2 regions of the Streptomyces sp. NPDC042638 genome follow, and region 2 is predicted to be linked to the other one. Evidence: riboswitches for the same ligand, from Rfam matches in the RefSeq annotation. Region 2 holds a riboswitch; the other holds the start of a gene.
The links. A riboswitch is a leader RNA that binds a small molecule or an ion and turns the genes downstream of it on or off. The one in region 2 is predicted to bind glycine.
Positions count from the first base shown of each region.

Region 1: linked by a shared signal. The riboswitch ahead of gcvP (aminomethyl-transferring glycine dehydrogenase) and the one ahead of gcvT (glycine cleavage system aminomethyltransferase GcvT) in region 2 are both predicted to bind glycine.

Region 1 covers NZ_JBEZBT010000074.1:8,837-13,245, reverse strand. The annotation lists gene gcvP (aminomethyl-transferring glycine dehydrogenase) at 1-2,087, opposite strand, end outside; glycine riboswitch at 2,263-2,357, opposite strand; gene AB0B40_RS34745 (PRC-barrel domain-containing protein) at 2,477-2,848, shown strand; gene AB0B40_RS34740 (DNA polymerase IV) at 2,770-4,266, opposite strand; gene AB0B40_RS34735 (MerR family transcriptional regulator) at 4,334-4,409, opposite strand, start outside.
Region 2 covers NZ_JBEZBT010000037.1:31,122-35,530, forward strand. The annotation lists gene glyA (serine hydroxymethyltransferase) at 1-1,100, opposite strand, end outside; gene gcvH (glycine cleavage system protein GcvH) at 1,115-1,492, opposite strand; gene gcvT (glycine cleavage system aminomethyltransferase GcvT) at 1,631-2,749, opposite strand; glycine riboswitch at 2,911-3,007, opposite strand; gene AB0B40_RS26080 (AAA family ATPase) at 3,185-3,853, shown strand; gene AB0B40_RS26085 (enhanced serine sensitivity protein SseB) at 3,920-4,409, shown strand, end outside.

The DNA.
Region 1 (4,409 bases), on a different contig from region 2:
CCCGGCTTGGCGAGACCGACGAGCGCGTTGAGGTTGGCGCCGTCCACGTACACCTGGCCGCCGGCCTCGTGGACCTGGGCGCAGATGTCCGCGACGTGCTCCTCGAACACACCGTGCGTCGACGGGTAGGTGATCATCAGCACCGCCAGCTCGTCGCGGTACTGCTCGATCTTGGCGCGCAGGTCCTCGACGTCGATCTCACCGTCCCCGGCGGTCTTGACGACGACGACCTTCATGCCGGCCATCACGGCGCTGGCGGCGTTCGTGCCGTGCGCGGAGGACGGGATCAGGCAGACGGTGCGCTGCGCGTCGCCGTTGGCGCGGTGGTAGCCGCGGACGGCCAGCAGACCGGCGAGCTCGCCCTGCGAACCGGCGTTCGGCTGGAGGGAGACCTTGTCGTAGCCGGTGACCTCGGCGAGACGTTCCTCCAGCTCGTGGATGAGCGTGAGGTAGCCCTGCGCCTGCTCGGCCGGGGCGAAGGGGTGCAGCTGCCCGAATTCCGGCCAGGTGACCGGTTCCATCTCCGTGGTCGCGTTGAGCTTCATCGTGCAGGAGCCCAGCGGGATCATGCCGCGGTCGAGCGCGTAGTCGCGGTCGGCCAGCTTGCGCAGGTAGCGCAGCATCGCGGTCTCGGAGCGGTGCTGGTGGAAGACCGGGTGGTTGAGGTACGCGTCGGTGCGCAGCAGCGCCTCGGGCAGGGTGTCCTCGGCGGTCGCGTCCAGCGCCTCGATGTCGGCCTCGACACCGAAGGCGGACCAGACGGCGGCCACCTGGGCCCGCTTGGTCGTCTCGTCGCAGGCGAGGGAGACGTGGTCGGCGTCGACCAGGCGCAGGTTGACCCCGTTGTCCCGGGCGGCGGCGACGACCTCGGCGGCCCTGCCGGGCACGCGCGCGGTGAGCGTGTCGAAGTAGGCGCCGTGGACGATCTCGACACCGCCGGCCTCCAGGCCGGCGGCCAGGATGGTCGCGTAGCGGTGGGTGCGCCGGGCGATCGTCCGAAGGCCCTCGGGCCCGTGGTAGACGGCGTACATGCCGGCCATCACGGCGAGCAGCACCTGCGCGGTGCAGATGTTGCTGGTCGCCTTCTCCCGGCGGATGTGCTGCTCGCGGGTCTGCAGCGCGAGCCGGTAGGCCCGGTGGCCGTCGGCGTCGACGGAGACACCGACCAGACGGCCCGGCAGGCTGCGCGCGAACTTCTCGTGGACGGCCATGTAGCCGGCGTGCGGCCCGCCGAAGCCCATCGGCACACCGAAGCGCTGGGTGGTGCCGACGGCGATGTCCGCGCCCAGCTCGCCCGGCGAGGTCAGCAGGGTCAGCGCGAGCAGGTCCGCGGCCACGGTCACCAGGGCGCCCAGCTCGTGCGCCTGGTCGATGACGGGCTTGATGTCGCGTACGGCACCCGACGCGCCGGGGTACTGGATCAGTACGCCGTTGATCTCGCGCTCGGCGATCTCCGCCGGGATGCCCTCGCTGAGGTCGGCGACGACGACCTCGACGCCGGTCGGCTCGGCACGCGTCTCGATCACCGCGATGGTCTGCGGCAGGGCGTCCGCGTCGATCAGGAACAGGCCCTTCTTGTTCCTGCCCATGCGGCGGGACAGCGCCATGGCCTCAGCGGCCGCGGTGCCCTCGTCCAGCAGCGAGGCGCCGGAGGTCGGCAGACCGGTCAGCTCGGCGACCGTCGTCTGGAAGTTCAGCAGGGCCTCCAGCCGGCCCTGGGAGATCTCCGGCTGGTACGGCGTGTAGGCCGTGTACCAGGCCGGGTTCTCCATGACGTTGCGCAGGATGACGGGCGGCGTGAAGGTGCCGTAGTACCCCAGGCCGATCATGGAGTCCAGGACCTGGTTGCGGTCGGCGAGCGAGCGCAGCTCGGCCAGCACCTCAGCCTCGGTGCGGGCACCCGGCAGGTCCAGGGCGTCGGCGTTCTTGATCACATCCGGGACCGCGGCGGCGGTCAGCTCGTCCAGCGAGCCGTACCCGACGTGCGCGAGCATCTTGGCCCGCGCCTCCTGGTCGGGCCCGATGTGGCGCTGCTCGAACGGGATGCCGGCTTCGAGCTCGGAGAGCGGAATGCGATGGGCGGTCATTGCGGAGGCCTCCTGGTCTGACGCGACCTGCGAGGGGCACCCCGGCGCGGGCACCCCGACGGCCTCCCCCTCTGTCATCTCGACCTGAGAGCTTCACCGGGCGCCAGAGCACGCCGGCTTTCACCGTCGGTGAGAGCGGATGCCATCGGCAACCCGCTCTGCTTTCCAGAGTGACCTCGTCCGTGCGGTACGTGAGCCTGAGAGATTCCGGGGAGGAGTTGCTCCTTCGGCGCCTCCGAGGTGGTCGGAGGACTCTCCCGCACGGGTTCAACAGCCGCTGTCAGCGTACCAGCGAGGTCAACACCGGAGCCTTCGAGTGGCCGCCTCCCTGAATGTGCTCTTTTGTAGTGCTTACGGATGAGTTGCGACCAAGTGGAGGGAGAGGGGCCGTGCAGACCGACATCGATCCGCGCAACCTGATCGGCCGCAAGGCGTTCGACCGGAACGGGACCAAGATCGGCACCATCGACGAGGTGTACCTCGACGACGCGACCGGCGTGCCCGAATGGGCGGCCGTACGCACCGGCCTGTTCTCCCGGGACGCCTTCGTCCCCCTGGAGCCCAGCGAACTCGTCGCGGGCACCCTGCACGTACCTTTCGACCGCGCCCTGATCAAGGACGCGCCCGACTTCGGCGTGGGCCGCCATCTCTCCCCCGAACAGGAACTCCAGCTCTACCACCACTACGGCCTGGACGTGGCCTCACCCCCGACGGTCCCGGACCACGACTTCGGCAAGCTGGCGGGCTCGGAGGAGGCCTGATCGCGGACCTCTTCCGGGAGCCGGGACGCAGGCCCGTCCCGGCCACCGCCCGGCGGACCGGGCGCCGCGGGCGGCTGGGAAGCGTCCGCGACCAGCGGCAACGGCTCGGCGGGCTCCAGCGCGGGCTCGTCGACCGAAAACGTCCGCACCCGGCCCGGAGGGGACTGCGGGGTCTCGAACCGCACGGTGACCCGCCCCAGCCCGCTCCCCTGCACCCACCCGTGTCCGTACTCGGCGTGCCGCACGTCCTGCCCGGCACGCCAGTGCCGTTCCACCGGCTGCGGCCGCTCCACGACGACCTCGGCCGCGCCCGTCCCCTGCTCCTCCCCCGACGGCACCGGCACCGGCACCGCCTGCGCGAACAGGTCCTCCTGCGTGTAGTCGGCGAGGCCGGACACCCCGACCCCCAGCAGCCGCACCCCGCCCGTGGTGTCCACCGAGTCCAGCAGCCGCGCCGCCGCCTCCCGGATGACCACCGGATCGTCGGTGGGCCCTCTGAGCGTCTCGGAGCGGGTCAGGGTGGAGAAGTCGTACCGCCGCACCTTGAGCACGATCGTCCGCCCGGACAGACCGGCCCCGCGCAACCGCCCGACGCACCGGTCGGCCAGCCGCTGCACCTCGAGTCCGACCCGCAGCCGGTCGTGGATGTCCACGTCGTACGTGTCCTCCACCGACACCGACTTGGCCTCCCGCTCGGCCACCACCGGCCGCTCGTCCCGGGCCAGGGCCATGGCGTACAGGGCGTGCCCGTGCGCCCTGCCCAGCAGCCGTACGAGCTCGTCCTCACCGGCCTCGGCCAGTTCCCCCACCGTGCTGATCCCGGCCCGGCGCAGATGGTCACCGGTGGCCGGCCCGACCCCCGGCAGCGTGCGCACCGGCATCGGACCCAGCAGCGCCCGCTCGGTCCCCGGCTCGATCAGCACCAGTCCGTCCGGTTTGGCCTGCTCGGAAGCGATCTTCGCGAGCATCTTGGAGGCGGCGAGTCCCACCGAACCGGTGAGCCCGGTGACCGCCCGGATGCCGGCGCGCAGCTCTTCCCCGGCCCGCCGTGCCGAATCCTCGTCCCAGGCCACTCCCCCGGCGTCCAGATCCACGAACGCCTCGTCCAGGCTCAGCGGCTCCACCAGCGGCGACAGCTCCCGCAGCAGCGCCATCACCTGCTCGCTGACCGCCCGGTACAGCGTGAAGCGCGGCACCAGGTACGCGGCGTTGGGCGCCAGCCGGCGCGCCTGCGCCATGGGCATCGCCGAGTGGACCCCGAACACCCGTGCCTCGTACGACGCGGTGGCCACCACACCGCGCGGTCCGAGCCCGCCCACGACGACCGCCTTCCCGCGCAGGCTCGGCTTGGAGGCCTGCTCCACCGAGGCGAAGAAGGCATCCATGTCGAGATGCAGGATCGTGGGCGCGTTTCTCACATCTCCGATGCTGCACCACGGCACTGACAACGCGGTGGTGCCGGAGCGCCCCTGCGCGGTCCGGCGGTCAGACCGCCCGGTTGCGGCGCCTCGCCAGCTCGTCCGCGGGGTTCTGCCCGACGAGGGTCTCGCCGGTGTCGATG
Region 2 (4,409 bases):
ATGCGCAGACCCGAGGTGACCATCGGCGGGCGCGGGTCGTTCGGGACGGCGTTGCGGTTGACCGTGATGCCGACCTCGTGGAGCCGGTCCTCGGCCTGCTGCCCGTCCAGCTCGGACTCGCGCAGGTCGACCAGGATCAGGTGCACGTCCGTGCCGCCGGACAGCACGTTCACCCCGGCCTCGCGGGCGTCGGCGGCGGTCAGGCGCTCGGCGAGGATGCGGGCACCCTCCACCGTACGCTGCTGGCGCTCCTTGAAGTCCGCCGAGGCGGCGACCTTGAAGGAGACCGCCTTGGCCGCGATCACGTGCTCCAGGGGGCCGCCCTGGAAGCCCGGGAAGACGGAGGAGTTCAGCTTCTTGGCGAACTCCTTCTTCGCGAGGATGATGCCGCCGCGCGGGCCGCCGAGCGTCTTGTGCGTGGTCGACGTCACCACGTGCGCGTGCTCCACCGGGTTCGGGTGGAGACCGGCGGCGACCAGGCCCGCGAAGTGCGCCATGTCGACCCACAGGTAGGCCTCGACCTCGTCGGCGATCCGGCGGAACTCGGCGAAGTCCAGCTCCCGCGGGTACGCCGACCAGCCCGCGATGATCACCTTGGGGCGGTGCTCCTTGGCGAGCCGTTCGACCTCGGCCATGTCGACCCGTCCGGTCTCGGCGTCCACGTGGTAGGCGACCACGTCGAACTGCTTGCCGGAGAAGTTCAGCCGCATTCCGTGGGTCAGGTGGCCGCCGTGCGCCAGGTCCAGGCCGAGGATCGTGTCCCCGGGCTGGGCCAGCGCGAACAGGGCCGCCTGGTTCGCGGAGGCACCGGAGTGGGGCTGCACGTTGGCGTACTCGGCGCCGAACAGCTCCTTGACCCGGTCGATGGCGATCTGCTCGGCGACGTCGACGTGCTCGCAGCCGCCGTAGTAGCGCCGGCCCGGGTACCCCTCGGCGTACTTGTTGGTGAGGACCGAGCCCTGGGCCTCCATCACCGCGAGCGGCGCGAAGTTCTCGGAGGCGATCATCTCCAGGGTCGACTGCTGGCGGTCCAGCTCGGCGTCGACCGCGGCGGCGATCTCCGGGTCCAGCTCGTGCAGGGGAGTGTTCAGGACAGTCACGGGGCTACGACTCCTCAGCCGGCGGTGTAGGCGGTGTACTCGTCGTGGGAGAGCAGCTCGGCCGGCTCCTCCGCGACGCGTACCTTGAACAGCCAGCCGCCCTCGAAGGGCGCGGAGTTCACCAGCGACGGGTCGTTCACGACGTCCTCGTTGACCTCGGTGATCTCACCGGTGACCGGCGAGTACAGGTCGGAGACCGACTTCGTCGACTCCAGCTCGCCGCAGGTCTCGCCCGCGCACACCGTGGAGCCGGGCTCGGGGAGCTGGACGAACACGACATCGCCGAGCGCGTTGGCGGCATGCTCCGTGATGCCGACCGTCGAGACGCCGTCCTCGGCGGCCGACAGCCACTCGTGCTCCTTGCTGTAGCGCAGCTGGTGGTAGTTGCTCATGGCCTGAATTCTCCTGTACGCGCGGGAGCGCTGATGACGGGGGGACTGCGGAAACCGCTGGTGAGCGGGTGAGTGTGCGCAGGGTCACGTACCGGCCACGGGGCCGGGGCCCCACGGAGGCGCGACCGCGCCCAGTCTCTACTTCTGGCGCTTGTAGAAGGGCAGCGCCACGACCTCGTACGGTTCGTGGCTGCCCCGGATGTCCACACCGACACCCTCGGTGCCGGGGGCCGCGTGCGCCGCGTCCACGTAGGCCATGGCGACCGGCTTGCCCAGGGTGGGGGAGGGGGCGCCGGAGGTGACCTCGCCGATCACCTGGCCGCCGGAGACGACGGCGTACCCGGCGCGCGGCACCCGGCGGCCCTCGGCGACCAGGCCGACCAGGACCCGGGGCGGGTTCTCCTGCGCCCTGGAGGCGGCCTCGGTGAGCGCCTCGCGCCCCACGAAGTCGCCCTCCTTCTCGAACTTCACCACGCGTCCGAGCCCGGCGTCGAAGGGGGTCAGGGAGGTGGTCAGCTCGTGCCCGTACAGCGGCATGCCCGCCTCCAGGCGCAGCGTGTCCCGGCAGGACAGGCCGCACGGCACCAGGCCGACGCCCTCGCCCGCGCCGGTCAGCGCCTGCCACAGCTCGACCGCGTGCTCCGGCTTCACGAACAGCTCGAAGCCGTCCTCGCCGGTGTAGCCGGTGCGGGCGATCAGCGCCGGGACGCCGGCGACGGTGCCGGGCAGGCCGGCGTAGTACTTCAGGCCGTCCAGGTCGGCGTCGGTCAGGGACTTCAGGATCCCGGGGGACTCCGGCCCCTGCACGGCGATCAGCGCGTAGGCGTCCCGGTCGTCCCGCACCTCGGCGTCGAAGCCGGCGGCCCGCTCGGTCAGCGCGTCCAGCACCACCTGGGCGTTGGAGGCGTTGGCGACCACCATGTACTCGGTCTCGGCCAGCCGGTAGACGATCAGGTCGTCCAGGATGCCGCCGTCGGCCTGGCAGATCATGGTGTAGCGGGCGCGGCCGACACCGACGGAGGCGATGTTGCCGACCAGGGCGAAGTTCAGCAGGGCGGCGGCCCCGGCGCCGGTGACGCTGATCTCTCCCATGTGCGACAGGTCGAAGAGACCGGCCCTGGTGCGCACGGCGAGGTGCTCGTCGCGCTCGGAGCCGTAGCGCAGGGGCATGTCCCAGCCGGCGAAGTCGGTCATCGTCGCGCCCAGGGAGCGGTGCACGGCGTCGAGCGCGGTGTGACGGAGTTCGGTACTGCTCATCGGTCGGTCGTCTCCCAGGACAGAACACAGGGCACGGGCGAGGAACGTTCCTCCCCATCTGTCATCGGAACCTGAGAGGTTCGCCTCGACCGCCACGGGGACGATCACGGCTTGCACCTTGGGTGGGACCGCCGTCGCGGCGGCCCGCTTTTCAGATGTGCCTCGCCCGCGCGGTAACGGGGCCTGAGAGATTCAAGGGAGGGACTTGCTCCTTCGGCGCCCCAGCGAGACTGCTGGGGACTCTCCCGCGCGGATTCAAACGGCCGGTATGCAGTTGGCGCGCACATCATTGCACGCCGCACCCCGGCACGTCAGGGCCCGTCTCTGTAACCGACCTGTGGCACTACGCGCACGAACCGCCGACCGTTGCGCATTACCTTCTCTTTACGTACAACGGGCATGGGGTGACCGAGCCCACAGGGGAGGACGATCACGGTGAACAGGACATCGGCCTACGCCACCGACGCCGGCATCGCGGTGCCCGAACAGCCCTTCGCCCCGGCCCGCGAACGCTGCGCGGACCGCCCCGCACCGGTCGTCCGCGATCTGCGCGACCGCGCCGGCCGCAGCCCGCGCGCCCTGCTCTTCGGCCCCCGCGACCTGGTGGTGATCACCGGCCTGCCCGGCAGCGGCAAGTCCACCCTGATGCACCGCGCGGCCGCCGGCCACCGCGTCGACTCCCAGGACGCCCGCGACCGCTGGGCAGCCCGCGTCCCCCGCCGCTTCCCCTACGCCCTGTACCGCCCGCTGGTCCGCCTCGCCCACTACGCCGGACTGCGCAGGGCCCTGCGCACCGGCGAGGGGGTCGTCGTGCACGACTGCGGTACCCAGCCCTGGGTGCGCGCCTGGCTGGCCCGGGAGGCCCGGCGGCGCGGCGCCACCCTGCACCTGCTCCTCCTCGACGTCCCCCCGGGCACGGCCCGGCGGGGGCAGCGCGAGCGCGGCCGGGGCGTCTCCCGCTACGCCTTCCGCCGCCACCGCCGGACGACCGCCCGCCTGCTGCGCGCGGTGGAGAACGGCGAACTGCCCGCCGGCTGCGGCGCGGCGGTGCTGCTGGACAGGGACGCGGCGGACGTCCTGACCCGCATCGGCTTCACGGGGTGAGGGGTTGTCACAGCCACCCGATAGCCTTCTCGCTCACAGCAGTGGTTACCAGCAGGCGGTAGGCAGATGGACTTCCCGGCGGACTTTCCCGCGGACTTCCCGGCACAGGCGCACCCCCACCCGCACGGCGGTTGGCCCGGCAACGAACTGGAGGAGGTCCTGTCGGCCTCCCTCGGCATCCCCACGGCGGGCGGCCGGATCATCGAGGTCCTCGGCCGGAGCCTGCTGTGGGTCCCGCTGCCCAACGGGGGCGGCCCCGACAGCGGCCCGCTGGACCTGCCGGCGCTGGACATCGGCGGCCAGGCCTACGTCCCGGTGTTCAGCTCCGAGGAACAGCTGCGCCAGGTGGCCGGCTCCCACATGTCGTACACCATCGCCCCGGCGGTGGAGTTCGCCCGCGGCCTGCCCCCGCAGATCGGCATCGCCGTCAACCCCGACGGCGTGGTCGGCATACCCCTCGCGCCCGAGGCCGTGGCCGAGCTGTGCCGGGTGGGCCGCACCCCGCTCGACGGCCCCGGCAGCGGCGGCCGGGTCCGCCTCTTCGAACCCGACTGGC